Phenylobacterium montanum: one gene and its partner. The protein of the gene in region 1 interacts with the protein of each later gene in a pairwise test. Links are inferred from orthologs where the notes say so. Each region holds a gene or a part of one and is shown on either strand. Other genes may lie near its edges. The genes, in order: cysE and cysK.

Evidence for each region.
Region 2: the proteins of cysE (region 1) and cysK interact in binary tests that used the Escherichia coli proteins (3 or more experiments, as listed by UniProt). The link is inferred for Phenylobacterium montanum from one-to-one orthologs.

What each region holds. Positions count from the first base shown.
Region 1 is NZ_CP073078.1:2,142,481-2,157,067, forward strand. The notes cover bases 11,818-14,587. They hold cysE (serine O-acetyltransferase), read right to left. Parts: upstream 13,735-14,587; coding sequence 12,901-13,734; downstream 11,818-12,900. Other genes in these bases: KCG34_RS09630 (hypothetical protein), read left to right, coding at 11,818-12,053; KCG34_RS09635 (AAA family ATPase), read right to left, coding at 12,064-12,606; KCG34_RS09640 (DUF3126 family protein), read right to left, coding at 12,603-12,809; KCG34_RS09650 (NUDIX domain-containing protein), read right to left, coding at 13,781-14,404; KCG34_RS09655 (nitroreductase family protein), read left to right, coding at 14,478-14,587. Also shown: KCG34_RS09570 (class I adenylate-forming enzyme family protein), read left to right, coding at 1-1,542; KCG34_RS09575 (pilus assembly protein TadG-related protein), read right to left, coding at 1,561-2,937; KCG34_RS09580 (TadE/TadG family type IV pilus assembly protein), read right to left, coding at 2,951-3,490; KCG34_RS09585 (TadE/TadG family type IV pilus assembly protein), read right to left, coding at 3,487-4,023; KCG34_RS09590 (nitrile hydratase accessory protein), read right to left, coding at 4,200-4,556; nthB (nitrile hydratase subunit beta), read right to left, coding at 4,543-5,202; nthA (nitrile hydratase subunit alpha), read right to left, coding at 5,199-5,837; KCG34_RS09605 (SDR family NAD(P)-dependent oxidoreductase), read right to left, coding at 5,876-6,694; KCG34_RS09610 (SDR family NAD(P)-dependent oxidoreductase), read left to right, coding at 6,806-7,723; KCG34_RS09615 (B12-binding domain-containing radical SAM protein), read left to right, coding at 7,829-9,625; KCG34_RS09620 (hypothetical protein), read right to left, coding at 9,627-10,445; ybaK (Cys-tRNA(Pro) deacylase), read left to right, coding at 10,908-11,381; more of KCG34_RS09630, read left to right, coding at 11,514-11,817.
Region 2 is NZ_CP073078.1:4,727,884-4,742,628, forward strand. The notes cover bases 4,822-7,749. They hold cysK (cysteine synthase A), read right to left. Parts: upstream 6,818-7,749; coding sequence 5,825-6,817; downstream 4,822-5,824. Other genes in these bases: KCG34_RS21615 (LLM class flavin-dependent oxidoreductase), read left to right, coding at 4,822-5,425; KCG34_RS21620 (very short patch repair endonuclease), read right to left, coding at 5,400-5,786; KCG34_RS21630 (ATP-binding protein), read right to left, coding at 6,950-7,749. In the rest of the region: KCG34_RS21595 (SDR family oxidoreductase), read left to right, coding at 1-931; KCG34_RS21600 (alpha/beta fold hydrolase), read left to right, coding at 1,153-2,049; KCG34_RS21605 (SDR family NAD(P)-dependent oxidoreductase), read left to right, coding at 2,132-2,929; KCG34_RS21610 (DJ-1/PfpI family protein), read left to right, coding at 3,034-4,146; more of KCG34_RS21615, read left to right, coding at 4,211-4,821; more of KCG34_RS21630, read right to left, coding at 7,750-8,260; KCG34_RS21635 (acetyl-CoA C-acyltransferase), read right to left, coding at 8,501-9,688; KCG34_RS21640 (DUF3830 family protein), read left to right, coding at 9,829-10,245; KCG34_RS21645 (N-acyl-D-amino-acid deacylase family protein), read left to right, coding at 10,301-12,034; KCG34_RS21650 (TauD/TfdA family dioxygenase), read left to right, coding at 12,046-13,074; KCG34_RS21655 (DUF1330 domain-containing protein), read right to left, coding at 13,124-13,558; KCG34_RS21660 (TetR/AcrR family transcriptional regulator), read right to left, coding at 13,606-14,244; KCG34_RS21665 (UDP-2,3-diacylglucosamine diphosphatase), read left to right, coding at 14,448-14,745.

The DNA of each region.
Region 1 (14,587 bases):
CTGGTCTATCAGGATGAACGGCTGACCTACGCCCAGGCCCACGCCCAGGTGGCGGCCGTGGCCAACTGGATGCTGCGCCAGGGGGTCAAGCCGGGCGACCGGGTGGCGATCGCCATGCGCAACTACCCGGAATGGCTCTTGATCTACTGGGCCTGCGTCTGCGTCGGCGTGGCGGCCGTGGGCATGAACGCCTGGTGGGTCGCCGACGAGATGGAATACGCCCTGCAGGATTCGGCGCCCAAGATCCTGTTCCTTGACCGTGAGCGCCTGCAGCGCGTGCATGAGCGGCCGGCCATGGCCGAGGGGATCAAGCTGGTCGGGGTGCGGATCGAGGATGCGCCCGCCGGGCTCACGCCCTGGGCTGAGGTCGTCGCCACGGGCGGCCCCCTCCCTGAGGTCAAGGTCGACCCCGACGACGACGCCTGCATCTTCTACACCTCCGGCACCACTGGCCGGCCCAAGGGCGCCCAGCTGACGCACCGCGGCTGCATCAACAACCTGTTCAACCTGGTGTTTTCCGGACAGTCCCAGGCTCTGGCGACGGCATTGGGCACGGGCGTTCCGATCGACCCGAACGCGCCGGCGCCGATCCCCGTGGCCCTTCTGACCACGCCACTGTTCCACGTCACCGCCAACAACTGCGGCGCCTATCTGGTCACCGCCGCCGGCGGCAAGCTGGTCCTGATGTACCGCTGGGACGCCGGCGAGGCCCTGAGGCTGATCGAGAAGGAGAAGGTCAGCGCCATGAGCGGCGTGCCGGTGATGTCGCGCGAACTGCTCACCCACCCGGACTTCGCCAAGACCGACACCTCCACCCTGCTCTCGCTCGGCGGCGGCGGCGCGGCGCTGCAGCCGGACCTGGTGGCCAAGATCGACGAGCAAGTGGCCACCGCCCGGCCCAACACCGGCTACGGCATGACCGAGACCTGCGGCATCATCACTTCGGTCTCGGGCGACCTCTTCGTCGGCAAGCCGGCCAGCTGCGGCCCGGCCATGCCGAACTTCGAGACCCGCATCGTCGGCGACGACGGCCAGGAACTGCCGCAGGGCCAGGTCGGCGAGCTGTGGGTGCGCGGCGCCCCGGTGATCAAGGGCTACATCAATCGCCCGGACGCCACCGCCCAGTCGATCACCGACGGCTGGCTGCATACGGGCGACGTGGCCCGGATCGACGAGGACGGCTTCATCTACATCGTCGACCGCAAAAAGGACATGGTGCTGCGCGGCGGCGAGAACGTCTATTGCGCCGAAGTCGAGGCCTGCGTGCACCACCACCCGGCGGTGGCCGAGTGCTGCGTGTTCGGCGTGCCGGACACGCGCCTGGGCGAGGAGGTGGCCGCCGCCATCGTCCTGCGGCCGGGGCAGGAACTGCACGTCGAGGCGCTGCGCGAGCACTGCGAAGCGCACATCTCCAAGCACAAGATCCCGCGCTACGTCTGGTTCCTCAAGGACCCGATCCCGCGCAACGCAAACGGCAAGTTCCTCAAGCGCGAGCTGCGCGAGACCCTGAAGCTCGACGACGCCCAGGCGGTCCTCGTCTGACGCCGGCTGACCCCCGCCTCACTGGCTGAGGTGGGCGGTGGCCACGGCCTTTTCGAACAACTGGGTCAGGGCTCCAGTGATATCGCCCCCGGTATCGACCTCGAAATAGAGGCCAGCCGATGCGCAGTTCTGGGCGTCGGTGGCGATACTGGGTTGGAACGGCTTGATATTGCTGTTGTAGAAGCTGTTGGTCGGCAGTGGATTGTAGGTCAGATAAAGGAAGGCGATCCGGATGCCTCGGTTCTTGATCGAGCTGCACCAGGTCGACTTGGTGCCCATCGGAGCCATGATCCGGCTGCTGCCCGACCCATAGTCGTCGACGCCGTCGCTGACGATGAACAGCACTTCCTGCGGGGTGTCGCCCTTGTTGCTGGTGCCGGACCCGGGGTTGGGCATGACGGAATTGGCGCTGGACAGACCGGTCTCCAGATAGGAGTCCTCGTCGTTGTTGCAGGTGGTCTTGGTCACGCAGCTCTGATTGTAGACCTGCAGCGCGCTGAGGTTCGCGGCCGAGGTCTGGGCCGTGGTCAGGTTGCTGGTCAGGGCCTGCAAGGTGTTGAAGCTGTAGTCGATCGTATAGATCGCCGCGCGATAGGTGGTGTGGTTCTGGCTGGCCGTGGTCGCCGCCGTGCTCATCAGGCTCTGGACCGCCTGGTTGACCAGGTCGATGCGCAGACTCACGCCCAGGCAACGGGCCAGCGAATAGTTATCCTCGCCGCCGCTCGGGAAGCTCTTGGTCCCATTGGTGCAGGTGACGTTCGACGGGTTGCCAAGATTGTCGCCCGCCGGGTTGACCTCGTGGCAGCCGAAAGCGCATCCGCCCTGCGAAGACGTGTAGGACACCATGGTGCTGATGCCGGTCGTGGAGGACGCGATCTCCATCGAGGGAGATGTGTCGAGCAGCAGGTAGAAGTCGATCTGTGGCGACAGGCTGGAGGTGGCGGTCGACGAGCCCTGGATGGGGATCGAGTTCATGCCGAGGACGCCGCTGAAGATATTGGTCGAATTGGCCGAATAGCTGACCGTGACGGTGCGGTTCAGGCTGGTGCCCGAGGCTTGGTCTGTGGCGGTGACCGAGATGTTGTTGGGGTTGTAGGTCACCTGGCCGATGGTCGACAGCTGGGCTGAGAACATGTTCGAGGCCGCGGTCTGCGCCGCCGTCGAGTTCTGCGCCATCATGTTCGGCGTCACCCCCGCCAGGGCGGCTGCGTCGGCATAGCCGTTGATCTGGTCCTGGCGCCGCTTGGCCATGGTGTAGTCCACACCCATGCCGAGGGCGAACAGCAGCGGGATCATCGCAAAGGCGGTGATGATCGCCACATTGCCGCGCCGGGCCGTAGCCAGGCGGCGGGCGAAGCCGCCGGCGCGGTCGAGAAGTCTGGGCTTTGTGGTCATCAGCCTGTTCGCCTCAGCCGGTATAGGAGATCGAGGTCGACTGCCGCGGCAGCATGTAGATTTGGTCGGTCATCGGGATCGAGCCGATGAAGGCCGAGCCGATCGACGGGGTGTAGGTGTAGGTGGTCTTGACCAGAATATAGCTGGTGCTGGCGGTGACCATGCCGCTGGGCAGGGTGTAGGCGGCGCCGGCGGTCAGGGCCGTGGCCCCATTGTAAGGCACGCTCCAGCTGACCGTGGCGTGGCTGCTGGCGTCGGTGCTGATCTCGGACACCACGATGGCCACCCCGCTGGTGGAATAGGGCGCCATGATCTGGGCCGAGGCCGCCTCGACGCTATTCACGTCGTTATACGACATGGTGGTGTACTGGGCGGTGATATTGGCCAGCTCGACCGTGGTGTCGCTCAGCTTGCGATAGATCGCGACCGCCTGAGACACCTCGAACCCGCCGAGATAGAGCAGCAGGTAAACGGGCATCAAAAGGGCGAATTCGACGGCGGCGACGCCGCGCCGGTCCCTCAAGGCCGCCCACAGTCTGCCGCGCCGGCTCATCCGTAGGGCTCGTTCTTGAACACCGCGGTGCCGACCAAGAGGCGCGAGCCGTTAGACTGGTTGGCCAGGCCCGGCATCAGGGGCGCGGCGATCACTGGCCAGTTGTACATCACCCGCACGATGACGATGTCGCCGGCGTTGCCCGGCGAATATTTCCAGGTGTTGGTGGCCACGCCGGAGGCGTTGTAGGTCAGGCTGAGCGGCGCGGTGGCGATCGCCGAGAAGGTCGATCCCGACTCCACGTCGACCATGATGTTGCTGCAGGTGAAGACCGGCGAGGCGTAACCGCAGACGGCGTTGGTGAACTGGGCCTGGGTCAGGCCCGAGGTCTGGGCCGTTCCGGTCATCAGCTGTCGCGCCGCCTTCAGCGTCACCGACTGCAGGGCCTCGTCATAGGCGAAGATGATCGCCGTCTGCAGCGAGGCCAGGATGATGCCTACCAGCGGGGTGACCAGCATGGCGAACTCGACTGCCGTCGCGCCGCGTTCGGCGCGCCGGAATCGGGAGACCAGCCTGCGTAGGGCCAAGCGCATGAGCGGCCGGGGCGCCTCTTCTTGTCCCGATCGGCTCGCCGCGGCCGCGACAACCCTGCGGGGTTTCAGTCGCCCGATTAATACCCAGGCCCAGTTAACAACCTCTAAGGCGGGCCCGCTGACTGGCTTGGCTATCGCCCAAAGCGGCGCTTTAGCTGGGTATGATCGCCTGTGGATCAGCCGAGCTCGACCGGACGGCCGTGCGGCGTGCGGCGGTAGGCCTCGGCCCAGTCGGCCTTGCGCTGGGCAAGGGCGGCGGCGGGCGCGAGGCCACGGGCCGTGGCCAGCCGCTCCAGCGCCGCCAGCCAGTGCTGGTAGTACCCGGTCCCATCGTCGGGCTGCCCCCGCGCCTCTGCCTCGGCCAGCTCCTGGGACAGGGCCTCGGCCCACTCCGCCCAGGTGAAGGCGCCGGCTTCGTAAAGCCCTACGACCAGGGCGAAGGCCTGAGCCTGCCAGGGCTCGGCGAACACCGGCCCCTCGGCGTCGGACGGCAGACGAAGCGCCTTCAGGGCGACGGCGTCAGGCCGGCTCAAGATAGTCCTCCCAGAGGTCGAGATAGACCGAACCCTTGAAGGCCGCGTCCGCGCCCCACAATTCGCCCGCGTCGAACCGCACCTGATAGAGGGGCTGGGGCTGTTCGCCGTGGCCATGGGCGTTGGCGTCGGGAAAGACGTGCGCCCCGTGGCGGCGCGAGACCTCGCCCAGATGGCCGCGGGCGTAGCGCGGCAAGCGGGTGTGGCCGGTCGGGTTGATGTTGCGCGCCCGCACCCGGTCGCCGGGCGTAAACCGCGGCGCCCTGCCGCTCTCCCGCTCGGTCGGCCCGCCACGGGCGAGGACGCCGGGCACGCGCTCGGCGGTCAGCGGCGGATCCAGCCTGGCGGCGCCGGCCGCCGGCGACCCTCGCTTGAGCTCCTCGCGGGTAACCAGATCCTCCTGCACCATCAGCTCGATCAGGGCGGTGATCCATTTCTCGTAATAGCCGAGGGCGAGATAGGTGGGCCCAGGTATCCGCTCGCGCTGATGCCGCGAGCGGTCGATATTCCACCGTCCCCAGGCGCCGGCCGCCAGGGTCAGGGCCAGGGCCCGCGCTTCCCAGGGTTCATGGAACAGGGGCTCGTCGACCTCGGGCGCAATGGGGCCGAGGCCATGCATGCCACCCATGTCGTGGACGCCGTTCATGCGGGGGACCTGGCCAGGGCCACGCCGATCATGGAATCGCGGCTGACCAGTTCGGCCAGGGCGTCCTCATCCAAACCCTCGCTTCCGACCGGGCGCTCGGGAATGACGAGGTAGCGGATCTCGGCGGTAGAATCCCAGACTCGGATCTCGGTCTCCTCGGGCAGGCTCAGGCCGAACTCGGCCAGCACGCCGCGGGGATCGATCACCGCCCGCGAGCGGTAGGGCGAGGACTTGTACCAGACCGGCGGCAGGCCCAGCACGGCCCAGGGGTAACAGGAGCAAAGGGTGCAGACGACCATGTTGTGCACCGTGGCCGTGTTCTCGACCGCCACCATGTGCTCGCCCTGGCGCCCGCCATAGCCCAGCTCGGCGATGGCCGCTGTGGCGTCGTCGAGCAGCCGTTCGCGATAGGCCGGATCGCTCCAGGCCTTGGCCACCACCCGGGCGCCGTTGCGCGGGCCGACCTTGTGCTGGTAGGTCTCGATGATAGCGTCCAGGGCGGCCGGGTCGACCAGCCCCTTCTCGACCATCAGCGACTCCAGCGCCTTCACGCGCAGGGCCCAGTCCGACGGCGGCTCCTGGCCGCGGTCGTGATCATGATGGTGATGATGATTGTGGCCGTCGTGGTCGTGCATGGTGCTTCTCTATGAGCGTGGCCAGTCGCCGGCAAGCGTCAGGCGAGTTCGACCGCCGCCAGGCCGAGCTCCTCCAGGAACGGCTCGGCATAGAGCACGCGGCCGGTCATGGTCTTCGGGTCGGCCTTGGACAGTTGATAGACCGCCTCGGCGATCACCTTGATCGGCTGCACCCGGTCCTTGGTGTGCTCGTTGATCAGGCCGTGCACCGCCACGCCGGGCGTATCCACCAAGCCCGGCGAGACAACGTTGACGGCGATGCCCTCACTGTGGACCTCCGACGCCAGGCCGGTGGTGAACCGCTCCAGCGCCGCCTTGCACATGCCGTAGACCGTGCCGCCGCGGAACGGGCCGTAAGGTTGCTTGGGATGGATTCCGGCGGGCGAGGAGATGTTGACGATCCAGCCCCGACGCCGCTCGCGCATGGCCGGCAGCACCAATTGCGACAGATGGAAGGGCGCATGCACCTGCACCTCCAGCATCAGGGCGAAACGCTTGTCGGTGAAATCCTCGACCGGCATGAAATATGTGATGGCGGCGTTGTTGATCAGGATGTCGATCGGCCCCAGGGCGGCGACCGCTTCCTGAACCAGCCGCTCGCGCTCGGCCGACTGGGCGAGGTCGGCCTTGATCGCCACGGCCTCGCCGCCGATGTCGCGGATGTGACCGACGGTCTCGGCCAGGGTTCCCGGCAGGCGGCTCTCGCCCTCCTCCGCCGTGCGGGCCGAGACGGCGATGCGGGCGCCTTCCATAGCCAGGCGGGTGGCGATCGCCGCGCCTATGCCGCGGCTGGCGCCGGTGACCAGGGCGGTTCGGCCCTTCAGGGCGCCGTTTGGGTTCACGTGGGCTTGGCTCACGGCGCGCTCCTTTTTTCAGTGAACGCCGATATGTTGAAAGCAGGGCGGCTCCGGGGTCAACTGCCGCCCAAGACGATCGGACAGCCGAAAAGGCGTCGAGGGAGAGACGCGATGGGCGTTCTGGCAGGCAAGGTGGTGCTGGTCACCGGCGGCGGCAACGGCATCGGGCGCGACTGCGCCCTGATCGCCGCTTGCGAGGGGGCCAAGGTGGTGGTCAACGACCTGGGCGGCGGGCTTCACGGCGGCGACGAGTGCTCGACCGGGCCGGCCGAGACCGTGGCCCAGGAGATACGCGCGGCCGGCGGCGAGGCGGTCTCCAACTCGGAGAGCGTCACCTCACTCGCGGCGGCGCAGGGGATGGTGCGCCAAGCGATCGACACCTTCGGCGGGCTGCACGCTGTGATCAATCCGGCCGGCATCCTGCGCGACCACATGTTCCACAAGATGGACCCGGCCGACTGGGACGCGGTGATCGACGTCCACCTGCGCGGCTCGTTCAACGTCTGCCGGGCGGCGATCGAACATTTCCGCGAGCAGCACGACGGGAGTTTCGTGCTGTTCACTTCGACATCGGGCCTGATCGGCAATGTCGGCCAGACCAACTACGCCGCCGCCAAGCTGGGGATCATGGGCCTGTCGCGGGTGCTGGCCATGGAGGGAGCCTCGCGCAACGTGCGCTCCAACATCATCGCGCCGGTGGCCTGGACGCGGATGACCCAGTCGGTGCCGATCAAGGACGAGGCCCAGGCTGAGCGACGCAAGCGCATGGCCGAGACCGTCCGCCCCGATCAGCCGGCCAAGCTGGCGGTGGCCCTGTGCGCCGAGGCGGCGCGGGGCGTCAGCGGTCAGATCTTCGGCGCCCGCGGCGACGATGTGCTGCTCTACAGCCAGCCCCGCCCGATCGCGACCCTGCACAAGGACGAGGGCTGGACGCCGGCGAGCCTCCTGGCCGAGGCCTTCCCGCAGATGAGCGAGCAGTTCTATCCGCTGTCCCAGCCCTGGGCGGCCGCGCCAGCGAAGAAGGGCTGACCCGCAGCCCCATCGCCAGGCGGCATTTCCCGCCTTGAGGGAAGGCGGGCGCCGGTCCAGAGTGCGGCCGTTCCGAAAATCCGGTTGTCCGCCTGGGGGTCGTCGATGGTGGGGTCTGGGGCGCTTTCGATCTACCTGATCAAGCCGACGCGCTATGACGACGACGGTTATCCGGTGCAGTGGTGGCGCTCGATCATCCCGGCCAACTCCCTGGCCTGCGTGACGGCCCTGACGCAGGACAGCCTGGACCGCGGCGTGCTGGGCGATACGCCCGCCCGCCTGATCGTCATCGACGAGATCAACACCATCGTCCGCCCGGACCGTATCGTGCGCGAAATCCGTGAGAGCGGCGGCAAGGCGGTGGTGTTCCTGGTCGGCGTCCAGACCAACCAGTTCCCCCGCGCGGTCGACATCGCCAGGCCGTTGCGGGCGGCGGGGGTCCCAGTGTGCATCGGCGGCTTCCACGTCTCGGGTTGCCTTTCCATGCTGGACGAGATGCCGGTCGAACTGAAGGAGGCGCAGAGCCTCGGGATCAGCTTCTTCGCCGGCGAGGCGGAAGAAGGCCGGCTGGACGAGGTGCTGCTGGACGCGAAGGCAGGCGCGCTGAAGGCGGTCTACAATCATTTGAAATCGACGCCGAATTTGGCCGGCGCGCCGACGCCCTATCTGGCGCCCGAGATCGTGGCCAAGACCATGAGCAACTGCGCCAGCTTCGACCTCGGCCGCGGCTGCCCGTTCGAATGCAGCTTCTGCACCATCATCAACGTCCAGGGCCGCAAGAGCCGCTTCCGCACCGTGGAGGACCTGGAGCGGATCATCCGCGACAACGCCCGCCATGGCATCCGCCGCTACTTCGTCACCGACGACAACTTCGCCCGCAACAAGAACTGGAAGCCGTTCCTGGAGACCCTGGCGCGGATGCGGCGCGAGGAAGGGGTCGACATCCGCCTGATCATGCAGGTCGACACCCTGGCCCACCACACCCCGGGCTTCATCGACGCCTGTGTGGCCGCCGGCCTGGACCAGCTGTTCGTCGGCCTCGAGAACATCAATTCCGACAACCTGCAGGCGGTGAAGAAGCGGCAGAACAGGGTCGAGGAATATCGCGAGATGTTCCTGGCCTGGAAGCAGCACTCCCTCGTCATCATCTGCGGCTACATCATCGGCTTCCCGCACGACACCAAGGCCTCGATCCTGCACGACATCGAGATCCTGAAGCGCGAACTGCCGATCGACATCCTCTATCTGAACTACCTGACGCCCCTGCCGGGCAGCGAGGATCATCGGCGGATGGTCGACGCCGGGACCTGGATGGACGGCGACATGAACAAGTACGACCTGAACCACCGGGTCGCCCACCACCCCGTCATGAGCGACGAGGATTGGGAGAGCGCCTATCGCGAGGCCCACGCCAGCTTCTATTCCTTCGACCACATGCGCACGGTCATACGGCGCATGGCCGCGCTGGGCTCGAACATGAAGCTGATCACCTGCGGCCTGCTCACCGCCTATCGCGAGATCGTGCGGCTGGAGGGCGTGGCCAAGCTGGAGGGCGGCCTGGTCCGCATCAAGGACCGCCGCCAGCGCCGTCCCGGGCGGCCGATCGAAAGCCCGCTGGTCTTCTACCCCAAATACCTGGCCCATCTGGCCAGCACCGGGATCAGCGCCTACGCGACCTGGTTCCGACTGAAGCGGTTCATGCGCAAGACCGTCAAGGACCCAGCCCGGTTCGCCTATGTCGACGCCGCCATCGCTCCGGTAGGTCAGGAAACCCAGCCCCTACACCTGCTGGACGAGACCCGCGGCGCCGACTTCGTGGCCGCGCGCCAGGCGCGCACGGCGATGGTCACCGAGTTGATGATCAAACACAGGAAGCCGGCGGCGCCGGCGGGCGTCGCCTGAATTAGGGCCGATAGGTCCTGGCCGCGCCCCGCGGCGCCAAAAGGTCGGTCCAGCGCCAGTCGCTGTCGCCCACGGCCAGCCGCACCGGTCCGCCTGCCTCGTTCACCGAGAACAACACCAGCCCGTGCATCTGCCTTGAGCGGCAGGATTCGGGCGCATAGGCGATCTCCCAGATCAGGGCCTGGCGCACGGCTGTCAGGCCCTGGCCTGTGTCGCCGGGCATCCATTTCCACTCGCCGTTCCAGACCATGATCGACTTGCCGGTCAGGCTGGAGACCGCGGTGCGCACCAGGTGGTCGTGGCGCAACACCTCCTGCAGCCGGCCGGCCATGTCGCAGGTCCCCCCGCCCAGTTCCCCGGAATCGGCGCTGGCTGCGCCGGCCAATTGGGCGGCGCTGAGGGTCGGCACGGAGGTGGCGACCGGCGCGTCCTCGGCGGCGATGCGCGCGGCCCGGGCGGCGGCAGGGTCCTCGGCCCGGGCGACGGTGACGTGGCGGGTCAGGGGCTTGACCGGTTCGGGACGATGGCTCGCCTTGACCGGCTTGGGCTTGGCCCGCTCATGGGTCGGCTGAGGCGCTTTGGCCGGCTCGGGCGCGGGGATCGGCGCCGGCGCCAGAGCCCGGCCGTCGATCAGGGCTACGGTAAGGGGCGTCGGTTCGGGCGTCTGAGGCGGCATGCGCGGCGCGATCATCAGCGCCATCAGCACCACAACGTGCCCTACTAGGCTGAACACGACGCCCACGGCGCGCCTGTGGCCGGCCGAGCGCCGACGTGGCGTCGAGCCCTCCCGATCCCATGGCGCCTGGTCCTGTCGGTGCATCAAGTTCCAACCCGGATATCGACCCTGGAATCGCCACTCTCAGCACGTAACCGCGTCTGAAGAATGGCGATGATTCCATGCCAATATAGCTTCATGACTAGCAGCTTTCGCCCGTGTCATGATGACCCGGGACAGTTAACAGCGTCTGTAGTGCAAAGGTTGCATCGAACTTGGCGAATTTTGCGGCGGGCAGGCGACGCTGCCCAAGCAAGACCGAAAGAGCGGTGGCGCTCTCATCGAAACATCTGCGTCAAAGCTCGATTCATCTCGCCGCGCGAACCAGCTCAGCGCTTTCGCCAGGGAAAAGGCCCGGCTGGCGGGTGGGGGATGGGCCAGCCGGGCCAGTCACGCAAAGGCGGCGGGTCGGGGAATGGTCGTCACCGCCACTTGTCGGTACGCATGAGCCGGGTGACCGGATCATCCGCCTTTGAAAAAAACCCAGCGGCGGGCTAGCACCGCGGCATGTCCAAGAGCACGCCTGCGACCCTGGCCCTGACCCGCGCGGGGCTCACCTTCACCCTGCACGCCTATGACTACGACCCGTCCGCCGAGCGTATCGGCCTGCAGGCTGCCGAGGCCCTGGGCGAGCCGCCCTCGCGGGTGCTCAAGACCCTGATGACCAGGGTCGATGGCCGGCCGGTCTGCGTGGTGCTGGCCTCGGACCGCGAAGTGGCGATGAAGAAGCTGGCCGCGGCGGCAGGGGGCAAGAGCGCCGAAATGATGGCCCCGGCGGAGGCCGAGCGCATGACCGGCTATCGCATCGGCGGGGTCAGCCCGTTCGGCCAGAAGCGCAAGGTCCCGACCGTGCTGGACCGGGCGGCGCTGGAACACGCGCAAGTCTACGTTAACGGCGGCCAGAGGGGACTGCAGGCGAGATTGGATCCGGCGCAGATGCGCGATGCGCTCGAGGCGATCGTGGCCGAGATCTCGGCCTGATGGATCGCCGCGGCGACCAACTGGGCGATCATCGGGCGCCGACCCTCGGGCGTTTCGGCAGAGGCGCTATTGCGCTTCTGTTCAGGCTTGTTAATCAATCGAGCGTCCCCACAGCATGGCGCACCTCGACCGATGAAGCCTACGCTGCCGACCGGCCTGATCCGCCATTGTCTCCCGCTTTTCAGCCTGATGGGCCTCCTGGCTCTGGCGGACTGCGCGCCTCCGCCTTCCGGCCCGCCGACCCCAGCCCAGACCCAGGCCTTCGTCAGCCAGGCCGACACCGCGATCCGGGCCATGCAGGCCTGCGACAAGGCGGCGGACCGCGCCCTCGCGGCCAGCGGCGCGATCAGCTACGACGGATCGCTGAACGCCGAGAGCGAGTGCTACAAGACCGCCAACACCCTGGTGAACTTCCGTTTCGGCCAGGAGGTCGGTCAGCAATTCCAGAAGCCCCTGGACGCCGCCGTGGCTGACTGCTGGTCCGCCTACGACGCCAAGACCCACGGGCTGGAGAAGCTGGCCATGACGGCCAACGCCACCACCGCGCCCAACGCCGGGCCGGCGCCCGACTTCGGCGCGATCAATGGCAAGGCGCGGGCCTGCCTGGCCGGCCTGCAGCAGAGGGCCAACAGCCTCGGCTTCAAGGCCACCCTCGACGATCAGGGCGATTGACCGGAGCGCCCTATTCCAGGCGAAACCGGCCGGCCTCCAGGCCCTGACGGACTAGGGCCGCCGTTGCCTCCGGCGTCAGCCCGTCGGTCGACACCGCATGCTTCTCGAACTCGCCCAGATCGGCGAACTGATCCCACAGGCCGGCGATGGCCGCGGCGTCGATATTGTCGGCCCCGTCCCGCGCCATCACCCGGGCCAGGGCCTCTTCGCGTCCGGTGCGCAGCACGACATAGTGAAAAGCGACCCCCTCCGCCGCCCGTGCGCGGAACGGGGCCAGGAACCAGGGGCCGAGTATGCCGTCGAAGATCACCTCGTAGCCGCCGCGGGCATAGGTGAAGCTCGCGGCGGCCAGGGCCTCGATCACGGTGGCGTTCTGCGCATGGGCCTCGGTCAGCCACGGGGCCAGCCGCCCCTTGCGCAGGTAGTCGTAGAAGTCGTCGGAATGCAGGTGCGCCGACCGCTCGCCCGGCGAATTGTCAGCCAGCAGCCGCGCCGCCGTGCTCTTGCCCGAGCCGGGCGAGCCGGTGACGGCGATGACGCGGCCGGGGACTATTCCAGGTCTTCCGCCAGGATGGCCATTTCGAACAGGAACGAGCCCGGTTCGTCCTCGTCCTCGTAGATCACGCCGATGAACTCGCCCTTCAGCTCGACCTCGGCCGAGTCTTTCTGCTTGGGACGGGCTTTGACGGCCACGTGCGGGTTGCCGAACGTGCGCTTCAGATGCGCTTCGACGCGCTTCAGGTCGTTGTCGTTCACGGCGGCTCCTGCCCGGCGAAGTTAGAGTCGCGCGAACCTAGACGCCTAGACGCTAGGCGCAAGCCCTATCGACGCGCCGGCTGTGGGCCGTTCAGATCGAATAGTCGAAGATCTCGTCGGCCAGGGTGTGGTCCATGGTCCGGGCCGGCGCTTCGCAGGTCGGGCAGTTGGTCAGCCGCGCCGGCACCCCAGCGGCGGTGCAGCCCGACGGCACCGGCTTCAGCACCACCGAGCCCGAGGCGATCTTGGCGTAGTCGCCGATCTGGATGTTGCCCAGCACCTTGGCCCCGGCGCCCAGGAGCACGCCCTTGCCGATCTTGGGATGGCGGTCGCCACGCTCGGCGCCCGTGCCGCCCAGGGTCACCCCGTGCAGCATGGAGACGTCGTCACCCACCACCGCGGTCTCGCCGATGACGATGCCGGTGCCGTGGTCGATGAACACGCCCGAGCCGATCCGGGCGGCCGGATGGATGTCGACCTGGAAAATCTCGGAGATGCGGCTCTGCAGGTAGAAGGCCATGGTGTCGCGGCCCTCGCTCCACAGCCAGTGGGCGATGCGGTGGGTCTGCAGGGCCAGGAAACCCTTGAAGAACAGGAATGGCTGCACATAGCCCTTGCAGGCTGGGTCGCGCTCGAACACGGCTTTGAGGTCCGCCTCGGCCTTGTCGACGATGGTCGGATCGGCGGCATAGGCCTCTTCGGCGATCTCGCGGGCGCTCATGGCCCGCAGCTCCTGGTCCGACAGCTTGCGCGCCAGCTGGTAGGACAGGGCCGCCGACAGCCGGTCGTGCTTCAGGACCACCGCATTGATTAGCGAGGCCAGGTTGGGTTCGGTCTGGGCCGCATGGGCCGCCTCGTTGCGCAGCGCGGCCCACACCGGGGGCGGCGATTGCGGGGTGACGACCTCGAGCCGTGACTGCGACATGCGTTTCGCCCCTAATTCCTTTGGTCTAAAAAAGACCTGTCTGTCCCTAAGGATGGCCTGCGGGCCTTAACATAGCATTCGAAAGGGCCGCCGACAGCTCGCCCTCCTGCGCCATATGGTAAGCCCTCAGCAGCATCGCCACTGTCAGGGCGTCGGTGATCTCGCCGCGCACCGCGAGGCCCAGCGCCTCGCGGAACGGAACCCGGGCGACCTGCAGGACCTCGGTCTCGTCCGGCGCGGCCTCGCCCTCGGTCAGGCCGGTGGCGACAAAGCCAAGGCCCCGCTCGTCGGTGATCGAGTTGGAGAGCTGGAAGCGCAGCACCTGGCGCCACTCGGCGGCCACCAGGCCGGTCTCCTCCCTCAGCTCCCGCTGCGCCCCGGCCAGCGGGTCCTCGCCCATCGGCCCGCCGCCCTCGGGGATCTCCCAGACATAGTCGCGCAACGGAAAGCGATGCTGGCCGACCAGAGTCACGGTCCCGTCCTCGTGCAGCGGCAGGACCGCCAGGGCCAGGTTCTTGAAGCTGACTACGCCATAGAGCGCCGGCCGCCCGGTCGGCGCGGTCGCCTGGTGCTCGCGCACCGTGATCCAGGGGTTCTCATAGACCACCTGCTCGCTGCGGCTGACCCAGGGCTCGCCCGCAGGCGCCGTCCAGTCGGGTTTTTGCGTCATGCCGGACCCTGCCCTCCTTGCCGTGGCGACGGGCGGCTTATACCTGAAGCCCGCCCTGTCAGAAGAGATCGCCTTGCCCTCCTCCCTGCCGCCCGAACCCGAATTTGGCGCCGCCCTGCCCGCGCCGGCCCGCAATCAGCCGGTGCTCGACTTCCTGGCCCTGCGCCGCTCGGCCTCGGCGGC
Region 2 (14,745 bases), 2.6 Mb from region 1 along the record:
GCGGGGCGCGGCCCTGGTCCTGGCGGCGCGCAACGAGGATGCGCTGAAGGCGGTGGCCGAGGACCTGTCGTCCAAGGGCGCCGAGGTGGCCTTCGTCGCCGCCGATGTCGGGCGTGAAGCCGACGTGCGCGCCATCGCGGCGGTGGCGGTCAGCCGCTTCGGCGGCTTCGACACCTGGGTCAACAACGCCGGGGTGACCATCGTCGGCCCCGCCGAGCAGACCTCGCTGGACGACCAGCGGCGGCTGTTCGACACCAACTATTGGGGTGTGGTCTATGGCTCGCTGGCGGCGATCGACCAGTTCCAGAACCAGGCCGGCGGCGGCGCCCTGATCAATGTCGGGGCCGGCGACGTGGCCCTGCCGCTGCAGGCCGCCTTCTTCGCCTCCAAGCATGCGGTCAAGGGCTTCACCGACGCCCTGCGCACCGAGCTGATGGCCGCCCATGCCCCGGTCTCGGTGACCCTGATCAAGCCCTCGGGCGCCGACACGCCGGGCAAGGACAACGCTCGCAACCTGACCGGCGCGCCGATCGCCCATCCGGCAGGGATCTATGCGACGCCCCTGGTGGCCCAGGCGATCCTCTACGCCGCCGAGCACAGGACGCGGGAGCTGACCGTGGGCTCCGGCGGACGGCTCCTGGCCCTGGCCAGCCAGGTCGCGCCGGCCCTAACCGACCCGTTGCTGGCCATCGGCGCGCGGCTGAACGCGCGCATCGCCAAGGCGCCGGACCCGGCGCGGATCGACAACCTGCACCACGCCGGCCGCGACCTGCGCGAGCGATCCTTCCAGCCCGGGGTGCGCGAGACCAGCCTCTACGCCACCGCCCAGATGAAGCCCAAGACTACGCTCGGCCTGATGGCCGCCGCGGCCCTGGCGGCAGGGTTCGCCTTCAAGCTTGGCGCGCGCAAGGCGGCGCCCATTGATGAGTAGAGCGCGAGGCGCGCAGCTCTCAACTCCGCTCATCCCGGCGAATGCCGGGAACCAGATCATAAAGCTCCGGCCTGAGCATGTTCCCGCATGACCCGCTGGATCGGCGCCAGCGCCTTAGGATCTGGGCCCCGGCATTCGCCGGGGTGAGCGGTTGAAATGTCGGGGCGATCCGCATTCAATCGCGTCATAGGGTTCAAAGCAGAAATGGGGAGGGGCAGACCATGGCGCAGACGCGTGCGAACGGGATCATCATCGAATACGACACGCACGGGTCCGAGACCGACCCGCCGCTGCTGCTGATCTGCGGCCTCGGCATGCAGATGATCCGCTGGACCCCAGCGTTCCTGCAGGCCCTGGTCGACCGCGGCTTCTTCGTGATCAGCTTCGACAATCGCGACGTGGGCCTCTCGACCGCGTTCAACGAAGCTGGCGTGCCGGCGATCGCCGACGTGGTGGCCTCGCTGCGGCGGGGCGAAAAGCCGAACGTGCCCTACAGGCTGGAGGACATGGCCGCCGACGCCGCCGGGGTGCTGGACGCGCTGGATATCAGCGCCGCCCACATCGTCGGGGTTTCCATGGGCGGCATGATCGCACAGTTGGTCGCCGCGGACTATCCGGGCCGCACCCTGTCCCTGACCTCGATCATGTCCACGACCGGCAATCACGCCCTGCCGCCGGCCAGGCAGGAGGCGATGGACACGCTGAACAACCGCCCACCCTCGCCGTTCGAGGACGAGGAGGCGTTTCTGGCCCATTCCGTGCGCTCCTCGCGGGTGATCGGCAGCCCCGCCTATCCGACCCCGGAAGCGGACCTGCGCGCCAGCGCCCTGGCGGCGGTCCGGCGCAGCTACAATCCCACCGGTTTCGGCCGGCAGATGGCGGCGGTCACCGCCACCGGCGACCGGCGGGCGAAGCTTGCGACCATCACCGCGCCGACCCTGGTTCTCCACGGGACCGACGATCCCCTGGTCCCGATCGAAGGCGGCCGCGACACCGCCGCCAACATCAGGGGCGCCGAACTGGTCGAGATCCCCGGCATGGGCCACGACCTGCCCGCCGCCCTTTACGACCGGATCGCCGACGCCATAGCCGGGGTGGCGTCGCGGGCGTCGCGATGACCTCTCGCCAAGATTAAAACAAGCGTTTAAATCCTCCCTGACGGGCGCAGACCCGCGCCGGCCGCGAACAGGGAGAGGTTTCATGGGACGATTGCAGGATCGGGTGGCGCTGGTGACCGGCGCCGGCAGCGGCATCGGCCGGGCGACCTCGAGGATCTACGCCGCGGAAGGGGCCAAGGTGGTCTGCTTCGACCGGGTCGAGGCGGTGCACGAGACGGTGGAGGCGATCCGCGCCGCCGGCGGGACGGCGGTCGGCCTGACCGGCGATGCCGGGCTGGAGGGCGACGTGCAGGGCGCGGTGGCCAGGGCGGTGGCGGACTATGGTGGGCTGGACATCTGCTACGCCAACGCCGGGGTCAGCGGCGGCTACACCCCCCTGTTCGAGCTGACCGCCGAGCACTGGACCGACCTCCTCCGCATCAACCTGATCGGCCCGTTCCTGGCCATCAAGCACGCGGCCCAGGCCATGATCCCCAAGGGCAAGGGCTCGATCATCTGCACCGCCTCGGTGGCCGGATTGCGCTCGGGCGCCGGCGGCATCCCCTACAGCGCCAGCAAGGCGGGGGTGATCAACCTGGTGCAGACCACCGCCCAGCAGCTGACCGGCACCGGCGTGCGCGTCAACGCCATCTGCCCCGGCCTGATCGAGACCGGCATGACCAAGCCGATCTTCGACCGCGCCCGCGAGCGCGGCACCGAAGACCGGATCGGCCAGCTCAATCCCCTGCAGCGCTACGGCGTGCCGGAGGAGATCGCCGGCGCGGCCCTGTTCCTGGCCTCGGACGACGCGTCCTACGTCAACGGCCAGGCGATCGTGGTCGACGGCGGCCTGTCCTCCTCGCATCCGGTGGCCGGGCGGCTGCGCGGCGCAGGGGGCTGAGACCGCCTCCAGCGCATTGGCGGATTTCGAGGTTTATCTGACATTTCCGCCAAACCGCACCTCGCCTAGCTTCGGCCCCGGTCAAGCAGCAGGAGGCGAGGGCCATGGATCGGCGCGGATTTATCATGGCGGGCGTGGGCGGAGCTGTGGCGATCGCCGTGGCGGGGCCGGCGGCCGGCACGGCGGCGATCAGCCCGGACGAGCACGCCCGCACCATCGCCCTGATGCGCCCGCCCAAGCGCGCCCGGCCCCTGGTGGCGATCGTCGCCGACAATGTCGGGGCCGAGACCACCGACCTTATGATCCCGTTCAACGTCCTGTCGCGCTCGGGCCTGGCGGATGTGGCCGTGCTGGCGCCCGAGGCGGCGCCGATCCAGCTGATGCCGGCCCTGCGCATCCAGCCGACCGCAACGCTCGCCGCCTTCGACGCCGCCCATCCGGACGGCCCTGACTATGTGATCGTGCCGGCCCAGCATCGCCGCGACACGCCCGCCCTGCTGCCCTGGCTGCGCAAGCAGGCTGCAGGCGGCGCCACGGTGATCGGGGTCTGCGCGGGCGGGGCGACCGTGGCCGCGGCGGGCCTGATCGACCATCGCCGCTTCACCAGCCACTGGGCCGAGATCGAGGGCTTGCGCAAGGCCCACCCCAGCGCGACCTGGCAGCGGGACCGCCGCTATGTCGCCGACCGGGGCGTGGTCACCACCACCGGCGTCACCGCCTCCCTGCCCATGTCGCTGGCCCTGGTCGAGGCGATCGCCGGGCCGGAGCGGGCGCAGAGCCTGGCGGCCAGCCTGGGCGCGCCGGGAACGGACGAGCGGCACGACAGCGCCGCCTTCCGCCTGACCAAGGGCGATGTCGGCCTGGCCCTCGGCAATATCGGCGCCTTCTGGGGCCACGAGACGGTAGGCCTGCCCGTTGCGCCGGGCCAGGACGAGCTGGCCCTGGCCTTCACCGCCGACGCCTGGTCGCGCACCTATCGCAGCCGCTGTGTCACGGTCGGCAAGAGCGGGACGGTGCGCCTGGCCTACGGGCTGGAGCTGATCGTCGACCGCACCGGCGACGGCGGGCGCCTGGACCTGATGCTGCCGCCCCTGTCGGACGAGCGCCCGGCGGCCAGCCTGGATACGGCCCTGGCCGCCATCGCCCGCCGCTATGGCCGCCCCACCGCCGGCTTCGTCGCCCTGCAGGTGGAATATCCCTGGAGTGGGCGCGCCTGAGATTGCGCCGCTGCCGCGCGCCCTCTAGGGTATCAACGATAACCTATAAGAGGGAGCGTCCTATATGCTGGGGCCCAAGTTGCGTTTCGGCTCGTTCATCGCGCCGTTCCATCCGTTGTCGGAGAACCCGACCCTGGCCCTTCAGCGGGACCTGGACCTGGTCACCTTCATGGACCAGCTGGGCTATGACGAGGCCTGGATCGGCGAGCACCATTCGGCGGGCTACGAGCTGATCGCCAGCCCGGAGCTGTTCATCGCCACCGCGGCCGAGCGCACCAGGACCATCCGCCTCGGCACCGGCGTCTCGTCTCTGCCCTATCACCACCCCCTGATGCTGGCCGACCGCATCAACCAGCTGGATCACATCACCCGTGGGCGGGTGATGCTGGGCTGCGGCCCGGGCAGCCTGCCCTCCGACGCCTTCATGATGGGCATCCCCGTGGCCGCCCAGCGCGACCGCATGGACGAGGCCCTGGCCGATATCGTCAAGCTGCTGCGCGGCGAGACGGTGACCAACAAGACCGACTGGTACGAGCTCAGCGAAGCGCGGCTACAGATGACGCCCTGGTCTCGGCCCTCCGTCGAGATCGCCGTGGCCAGCCAGGTCTCGCCCACGGGCGCCACCGCGGCCGGGCGGCATGGCCTTTCCATGCTCTCGATCGGCGCCACCTCGGCCGGCGGATTCAACGCCCTGTCCTCCAACTGGGCGATCGCCGAGGAGAAGGCCAAGGAGCATGGCAATGTGATGGACCGCTCCGGCTGGCGCCTGGTCGGTCCCATGCACATCGCCGAGACCCGCGAGCAGGCCCGCGCCGACTGCGCTCATGGCCTGGAACAGTGGGTCTACTACTTCCGCGAGGTCGCGGCCCTGCCGCTGGTGGCCGACGGCGAGGGCGACATGATCGACCAGCTGATCGCCTCTGGCATGGCGGTGATCGGCACGCCCGACGACGCCGCGGCCCAGATCGAGCGGCTGAAGGCCCAGTCCGGCGGCTTCGGCTGCTTCATGTTCATGGACCACAACTGGGCCGACTGGGACCGCAAGAAGCGCTCTTACGAGCTGATGGCGCGGTTCGTGTTCCCCAGGTTCCAGAACCTCAACGACAACCGCGAGGTCTCGTTGAACTGGGCCCGCGACAACCGCGAGACCTTCATCGGCCATGCGCGGATGGCGGTCGGCATGCGCGTCGCCCAGCACATCCAGGAAAAGGGCACCGAGAACATCCGGCCCGAAATCCTGGAGGCCATGGGGATCAAGAAGCAGGACGCGGCGGAGTAAGCAGGCTTCGCAGCCGCGCTTCCAGAGCGGCTGCAGCCTTCAGTTCGCACTCCCATACCACCTCGACCCGCCAGCCAGCGGCTTCGAGCTTCTTGCGCGTCTGCACATCCCGCGCCCTGTTGCGCGCGACCTTGGCGAGCCAGTAGTCGCGGTTGGCTTTCGGCACCCGCGCGCCGCGGGCGCAGTCGTGGCCGTGCCAGAAGCAGCCGTGCACGAAAACGACCAGCCGCCGGCCCGGCAGTACGATGTCCGGCGAGCCCGGCAGATCCTTGCGATGCAGGCGATAGCGGGCGCCCAGCCGCCAGAGCAGCCTGCGCACGATCAGCTCCGGCCGGGTGTCGCGTCCCTTGACCTTGGCCATCACCGCCGACCGCTTGGCCGGCGAGAACACGTCGGTGTTCACAGCCCGTCGAACAGGGCGGTCGACAGGTAGCGCTCGGCGAAGCTGGGGATGATGGCGACGATGGTCTTGCCGGCCCAGGCGTCCTGCGACGCGAGGCGGAAGGCGGCCGACAGCGCCGCCCCGGACGAGATGCCGACCGGCAGGCCCTCGGTGCGGGCCGCGCGGCGGGCCATCTCGAAGCTTTCGTCGTTGGAGACGGTCATCACCTCGTCGATCACCCCGCGGTCGACATTGCCGGGCACGAAGCCGGCGCCGATGCCCTGGATCTTGTGCGGGCCGGGCTGGCCGCCGGAGAGCACGGCCGAGGTCTCCGGCTCCAGGGCGATCATCTTCAGCTCGGGCTTGCGCGCCTTCAGCACCTGGCCGACGCCGCTGATGGTGCCGCCGGTGCCGACGCCGGAGATGATGGCGTCGACCTTGCCGTTCGTGTCGTTCCAGATCTCCTCGGCGGTCGAGACCCTGTGCACCATGGGGTTGGCGCGGTTCTCGAACTGCTGCGGCATGACCGAGCCGGGAATCTCGGCCAGGAGCTCCTGGGCCCGGCCGACCGCGCCGCGCATGCCCTTCTCGGCCGGGGTCAGCTCCAGCCGCGCGCCCAGGAGGGTCAGCATCTTGCGCCGTTCCAGCGACATGCTCTCGGGCATGACCAGGATCAGCGGATAGCCCTTGGCCGCCGCGACGAAGGCGAGCGCGATGCCGGTATTGCCGCTGGTGGGCTCGATGATGGTCGAGCCCGGCTGCAGCTGCCCCGCGGCCTCCATGGCCTCGATCATCGAGGCGCCGATGCGGTCCTTGACGCTGGACAGGGGATTGAAGAACTCGAGCTTGGCCAGCACCTCGCCCTTGGGCTTCAGTTCTGCTGAAAGCCGGGGCAGGCGGATCAGCGGGGTGTCGCCGATGGTGTCGATGATGCTGTCATAGATCTTGCCGCGCCCGGCGCGCTTGAAGCGCTCGGCGCGGTAGTTGGGAAGCTCTTGGCTGGCGGTCATGGCGCTCGCTCGCGGTTGAGTGCGGACAGATTTGCCGCACTCTAAGCAAGGTTGGGCGCGCCTGGCATCATTAGAAATTGTGCAAGCGCCGGCAGGCGCGGCCGCGCCGGCCGGCCGGTTGCAGCCGGGCTATCAAGCCCCTCCGCTCATCAGCGCGGTCATGCGGCGATAGAGGTCGCCGGCGCGGTAGGGCCGGGGCAGCGCGGGCAGGCCCTCCTGCTCGGCGGCCTCCGAGACCGCGCGGTTATCGCAGGTCAGGAGCACCGGCAGTCCAGGATGGGCGGCGCGCACCTCCCGCGCCAGCTCCAGCCCGCCCGTGCCGCCGCCGAGGGCCGCGCCGCACAGCACCAGATCGATGCGCTCGCCCTGGCCGATCATGTCCAGCACGGCCGGCGCGCGATAGGCGACGCGAACCCCGAAGCCGAGGCTCTCCAGCATGGAGGCGGTGATCTCGGCCAGGTCGGCGTCGTCCTCGGCCACCAGCACCACCTCGGCCTGGGTGCGGGCGGGGGGCGGATCGGCGGCGATGGCGCGCGCTGCCGGCAGATAGATGCGGAAGGTCGCCCCGCCGCCCGGGGTCTCGGCCACGTCCACCGCGCCCTTGGACTGGTGGGCGAAGCCGAGCACCTGGCTGAGGCCCAGCCCGCTGCCGACGCCGGCGGCCTTGGTGGTGAAGAACGGGTCGAACACCCGGGGCAGGATGTCGGGCGGGATGCCTGGGCCGCTGTCGGCGACCTCGATCACCAGATAGTCGCCGTCGAGCTCAAGGCGGTCGTCGCGCAGGGTCTGGTTGCGGGCGGCGATCTTCAGGCGGCCCGCGCCGCCCATGGCGTCGCCGGCGTTGATGGCGAGGTTCAGCAGGGCCAACTCCAGCTCCCCCGCGTCGACCCGCACGCTCCAGAGGCCGGCGGGGACCTCGGTGACGACCTCGATCTCGCCGCGCAGCGAGCCGCTGAGGAGGGCGATCAATTCGACGAGGCCCTTGCTCGGGTCGAACAGCTCGGCCCGCACCAGTTGGCGGCCGGAGAAGGTCAGCAACTGGCGGGTCAGCTTGACCGCGCGGCGGGCCGCCTCGCTGGCGCGGTCCAGTTTGCGGGTCAGGGACGCATCGGCGGTGTGCTCGCGGCGCACCAGCTCCAGATTGCCGACGATAGCGGTCAAAAGGTTGCTGAAGTGGTGCGCGACGCCGCTGGCCAGGCGCCCGACCGCCTGGTGCCGCTGGGCCTGCCACAGGGCCTCCTCGGCGCGGCGGCGCTCACGCCGCTCGTCGGCGAGGGCGGCCTCGAGGGCGGCCAGCCGCTGGTGAGCCAGGGCGAGCGCCTCGGCATAGGGGGCTTCCGGACCGTCGGCCAAGCCGCCGGCCGGATCGGCGCTGCTCAGGCGCGGGTCCGGAGTATCGCAATCAACGTCCAAGTCGCGCCCCTTCAGGGGTTCGTCGTTCATCCGCCACCAAGAGCACTAAAAAGCCTGGCGCCGCGCGCCGATTCACCGGGGCCGCGAAGTCCGCGCCTCTCCCCGGGGCGCTATGATCACGGCCAAGCTGATAGTGCACAAGAAAGCTTGGCCGTCGCCTGCGCGATTCCGCGCAGGGGGCGCCTGGGCGGTGGATAACCTGTGGCTGAAATGCAGAACGGCCGGAACCGCGATGGCGATTCCGGCCGTAAGGTCAGCAGTTTGACGATATCAGAGGACTTCGAACAGGCCGGCAGCACCCATGCCGCCGCCGATGCACATGGTCACCACGGCGTGCTTGGCGCCGCGGCGCCGGCCTTCCATCAGCACGTGGCCGGTGCAGCGGGCGCCGGTCATGCCATAGGGGTGGCCGATCGAGATCGAGCCGCCGTTGACGTTGTACTTGGCCGGATCGATGCCCAGCTTGTCGCGGCTGTAGAGGCATTGCGAGGCGAAGGCTTCGTTCAGCTCCCACAGGTCGATGTCGTCGACCTTCAGGCCGTGGCGCTCCAGAAGGCGCGGCACGGCGAACACCGGGCCGATGCCCATCTCGTCGGGCGCGCAGCCGGCGACGGCGAAGCCCTTGAACAGGCCGAGCGGCTTCAGGCCGCGCTTCTCGGCCTCCTTGGCCTCCATCAGCACCACGGCGGCGGCGCCGTCCGAGAGCTGCGAGGCGTTGCCGGCGGTCACATAGTTGCCGGGGCCACGCACCGGGTTAAGGCTCTGCAGGCCTTCCAGGGTGGTGTCGGGGCGGTTGCACTCGTCGCGGTCGACCACATAGTCGACGATGCTCTCCTGGCCGGTGGCCTTGTCGACCTTCTTCATCTTGGTCGCCAGGGGAACGATCTCGTCCTTGTACAGGCCGGCCTGCTGGCTGGCGGCCATGCGGCGCTGGGATTCCAGGGCGTATTCGTCCTGGGCCTCGCGGCTGACCTTGTAGCGCTCGGCGACGATGTCGGCGGTCTCGATCATCGCCATCCACAGGTCCGGGCGGATCTGCATCAGCTTCTCTTCGGTGAAGCGATAGGTGTTCATGTGCCCGCCCATCTGCACCAGCGAGATCGACTCGACCCCGCCGCCGATGGCCACCGTGGCGCCTTCGTTCTTGATGTAGTGCGAGGCGGTGGCGATGGCCTGCAGGCCTGAGGAGCAGAAGCGGTTGATGGTGGTGCCCGAAGTGGTCACCGGGCAGCCGGCCCAGATGGCGGCGTTGCGGGCGACGTTGTGGCCGGTGGCGCCCTCCGGCTGGGCCGCGCCCAGCACCACGTCCTCGACCTCGGCGGCGTCGATGCCGGCGCGGGCGATGGCGTGCTGGATGGCGTGGCCGGCCATGGTCGCGCCGTGGGTGTTGTTGAATCCGCCGCGGATGGACTTGGCCATGCCGGTGCGGGCGTAGGAGACGACGACGACATCGCGCATGCGCAGGTTTCCCTTCACGTCAAACAGTAGTTTGAATTTCGGCCGGCACCCTAGGGGACCGTTACGGAAAGCGCTAGTGCGGCGCAGCATGATAACGCTGGCAGGGTGACAGCCGGCGGAACTCCAGCGAGATTGGCCTTGTGAGCAATCTGATCATCACCATCGGCGACGAGCGCTTCCCGGCCCGCTTCGAGCATCAGGCCGCGCCGCTGACCTGCGCGCGCTTCCAGAGCCTGCTGCCATTCCAGGACCGCATCATCCATGTGCGCTGGAGCGGCGAGGCGTGCTGGATCCCGATGGGCGAGCGCGACCTGGGGCTGGGGCCTGAGAACGCCACCAGCTATCCGGCGCCGGGCCAGGTGGTGCTCTATCCGGGCGGGATCAGCGAGACCGAGATCCTGATCGCCTACGGCCCGACCCGCTTCGCCAGCAAGGCAGGGCAGCTGGCCGGCAATCACTTCGGCACGATCATCGAAGGGCTGGACCGGCTGGCCGCCCTCGGCCGCGCGATCCTCTGGGAAGGCGCAAGGCCGATCAGGTTCGAAGCCGCCGCTTGACGCCCGCGGAAACCGCGCGCCTGATATTGGTAATCAACGATCAGGGAAACGCGTCATGGACCAGGCCTGGGACCTCGTCATCCGGGGCGGAGAGGTGTTCGACGGCTCGGGCGAGCCCGGGCGCGCCGCCGATGTCGCGGTCAAGGACGGCCGCATCGCCGCCGTCGGCCAGGTCAAGGGCAAGGGGCGCGAGGAGATTGACGCCAAGGGCCTGATCGTCACCCCCGGCTTCGTCGACGTGCACACCCACTATGACGGCCAGGCGACCTGGGACACCCACATGCAGCCCTCGTCCTGGCATGGGGTGACCACGGTGGTGATGGGCAATTGCGGGGTCGGCTTCGCCCCCTGCAAGCCCGAGGACCACGACCGGCTGGTGCGGCTGATGGAGGGGGTCGAGGACATTCCCTTCCCGGTGCTCAGCCAGGGCCTGCCCTGGAACTGGCAGAGCTATCCTGACTATCTGGACGCCCTGTCGGCGCGCAAGTTCGACGTCGACATCGGCTCGCAGCTGCCGCACGCGGCTTTGCGCGTGCATGTGATGGGCCAGCGCGGCGCCGACCGCGAGCCGGCCACCGAGGCCGACATCGCCGCCATGGCCGCCATCGCCCGGCGTGCGGCCGAGGCCGGCGCCCTGGGCTTTTCCACCTCGCGCACGCTGAACCACCGCACCAGCGACGGCCAGCCGACCCCGACCCTGACCGCCGGCGAGGACGAGCTGACCGGTATCGCCCTCGGCCTCAAGGCCGCCGGCAAGGGGGTCCTGCAGGTGGTCTCCGATTTCAGCGACCCTGAAGCCGAGTTCGCCATGCTGCGGCGGATCGTGCAGGCGTCGGGCCGACCCCTGTCCTTCAGCCTGCTGCAAAGCCCGCTGGCGCCCCAGAGCTACAAGGCCATGCTGGCCTGGCTGGACGAAGCGGTGGCGGCCGGCCTGCCGATGAAGGCTCAGGTGGCGCCGCGGGCGGTGGGCGTCTTGCTCGGCTTCGAGCTGACCCTCAACCCCTTCAGCTTCCATCCGACCTATCAGGCCCTGGCCAAGGCGCCGCTGGCCGAGCGGATCGCGCGCCTGTCCGACCCCGAAGTTCGCGCCCAGCTGCTGTCCGAAGACCCTGACCGGCCGATCCGCAACCTGATCGGAAATTGGGACCGCATGCATCTGATGGACCCCGACCGGCCCGACTACGAGCCGACCAGCGAGCAGACCATCGGCGCCCAGGCCCGGGCGCGGGGTGTCTCGCCCGAAGCGGTCGCCCTGGACCACGTGCTCAGCCATGGCGGGCGGGCGATGATCTATGTGCCGTTCCTCAACTATGCCGAGGACAGCCTGGACCCGGCCTACGCCATGCTGACCCACGCCCATACGGTGCCGGGCCTGTCGGACGGCGGGGCGCATGTGGGCATGATCTGCGACGGCAGCTTCCCGACCTCGCTGCTCACCCATTGGACTCGGGATCGCACCCGGGGCGCCAAGCTGCCGCTGGAGCAGGCCGTGCGGATGCAGACGGCGGATACGGCGGCGATCGTCGGCCTGATGGACCGCGGCCGCATCGCGCCCGGCCTGCGCGCCGACCTGAACGTCATCGACTACGGGCGGCTGTCCCTGCGCTCGCCCGAGGTGGCCTACGACCTGCCGGCGGGCGGCCGGCGGCTGATCCAGCGGGCCGAGGGCTATGTGGCGACGATCGTCGCCGGCGAGGTCACCTATCGGGGCGGCGAGCCCACCGGCGCCCTGCCGGGCAGGCTGCTCCGAGGGGCTCAGGCCGCGCCGGCGGCTATGGCGGCGGAATAGGGGAGGCGGCCATGACCGACGCGCCCCGCATCCTCGAGCCCCAATGCGAATGGACCGCCGAGACCGTCGGCGGCGAGGACGCCTGGACCGAGCATTTCACCCCGGCCGAGTTGCAGGAGATCGACGACGCCGTCCGCCACGCCCAGGACGTGACCAGCGACCTTTTGGACATCGGCGCCGAGGACTTCCCCCTGCCGACCCTGGCGCCGCGGCTGAAGCGGATCGAGCACGATCTGATGAACGGCCGCGGCTTCGTGCGCCTGAGGGGCGTGGACCGCGGCCGCTACGACAACGACGCCATGTGCCTGATCTACTGGGGCATCGGGATGCACCTGGGCAAGCCCTGGGCGCAGAACCACCATGGACACCTCTTGGGCGACGTCACCGACCAGGGCAAGAGCTGGGACGACCCCACCGTGCGCGGCAACGAGCTGGGCGGGATCAAGCTCGGCTACCACTGCGACGGTTCGGACCTGATCGGCTTGATGTGCCTTCGGAATGGGGTCTCAGGCGGGCTTTCCGCGGTCGCCAATTCGGTGGCCATCCACAACGCCCTGGTGCTCCAGCGCCCCGACCTGGCGGCCGAGCTCTACAAGCCCCAGCCTTACGATTTCCGCGGCGAGCAGAAGGCCGGCGGCAAGGCCTGGTACACGGTTCCGGTGTTCACCGAATGGGGCGGGCGGCTGTTCGTACGGGTGATCACCGCCTACATCCTGGCCTCGCAGAAGCACGCGGACGCCCCGCGCCTGACCGACGCCGCCCGCGAGGGCCTGGCCTGGATCGACGAGGCGGCCGAGAGCGGACGGTATTCGGTGATGATGGCCTTCGAGCCCGGCGACATGCAGTTCGTCAACAACTACCACGTGCTGCACGGGCGCACGGCCTATCTCGACGACCGCCCCAGCGGCCGGGTGCGGCACCTGAAGCGCCTGTGGCTGGAAACCGACGTCCTTGCCGACCGCCCACCCTGGTTCCGCCGCAACACCGGCGGCCACTGGGACGAACGCCGGGTGATCAGCCGGCTCGACGCGGTGGGGTGATCATTCTTCCCCTCCCCGCTACGCTTCGCTTCGCAAGGGAGGAGAAAAACTACTCCCCGAACCCTTCGCCCGCCTCGCGCGGCGCCATGCGGATCAGCCGTGAGTCCTCGACCGCCGCCTGACGGTGCTTGACGTGCTCGCGATAGCCCGGGTCGGTGACCATGGCCAGGAAGGCGCCCGCGTTCGGATAGGCGGCGATGAAAGCGAGGTCCCAGCGCTCGTCGGCGGGACCGGTGACGACCGTCTCTGGCTTGCCGACCCAGACCTGATGGCCGCCGACGCGGCTGAACACCTCGGCGCTGGTGCGGCCGTATTCGCGGTAGGCGTCCAGGCCGCTCATGCCCTTGCCGTGGTTGGGATGGCCCTCCGGGTACTGAGCCAGCTTGTTCAGCCGGATCAGGTTCAGCATGTGGATCGGCTGGTCGCGCGGCAGGGCCTTGAACGCGTCGAACTGTTCGCGCAGCGGGTCTATGGATCCGGCCATCTTGGGGCTCCCTCGTTCTTGTTGAGGCGAGCCTAGCGCGCCGCCCCCTATTCCGGCCAGAGGTCCTGGGGCGGGCCCTTGCGGTTCAGGATGTGGGTGGCGCGCTTGATCACCGCCAAGAGGTGCTCGATCCGGGTATCCCGGTCATAGGTCAGCTCGGCCCGGGCCAGGCCCTCCAGCATGAAGCGGGCGAGGTCGCGGCTGGCCTGAAAGCGGGCGCCGGCGCCGGTGGAGATCATCCGGGCGAAGGGTTCGCCCACCTGGGCGTGGTCGAATTCGGACTGGGCCGCGGCGATGCGCTGGCGCACGTCCGCGTCCAGCCTGGCGGCGGCCTCCAGCTCGGCGAAGGCCTTGAACGGGGTGGACTGCAGGGCCGCCCAGTAGGAATCGATCGCTTGGTCGGCGACGTCTCCGCCCGGCGCGCCCTGGTCGGCGGCGGCGGACAACAGGGCCAGCCGCGCAGCCTGGATGTGGCCGACCGCCGCGTCGACCAGCGCCTCGCGGGTCGGGAAATGGTACAGCATCGCCCCGCGCGTCAGACCGGCCTCTTCGGCGATGCGGGGATTGGTCGCCGCCGCATAGCCGATCTCGGCGAACAGCTTCATGGCGCAGTCCAGGATCCGCGCGCGCGTGCGCTGGGATTTCGGCGTGTCCCGGGCCGGGGTTGGCGGGGCTGCGTCGGTCATGCGGTCGTAGGCTGGCGATGGCGGTCGATAGGGCATGGGCTCAGCCTAGGTAAGGAAGTCCCGGGCCCTGCGCCAGAGGCTTCGCACCCAAACTGAACGAGCTTCACTTACGGCTTCACGAAACCGACATGCAATCACTTTAACCGGCGGCGAATGGCCCTGCTCCCTTGGCGGTCCCTAGATCCTGCGAGGCTCGACGCCCGATGAGCGCCGAATTCCCCGTCAAGCGCTTCCGCACCGTGTTCATATCCGATGTCCATCTGGGCACCCGCGGCTGCCAGGCGGAGCTGCTCCTGGACTTCATCCGTCATATGGAATGTCAGACCCTCTATCTGGTCGGCGACATTGTCGACGGCTGGAAGCTGAAGAGCGGCTGGCACTGGCCCCAGTCGCACAACGACGTGGTGCAGAAGATCCTGCGCATGGCGCGCAAGGGCTGCGAGGTGATCTACATCCCCGGCAACCACGACGACGTGGCCCGCGATTATTGCGGGGTTCACC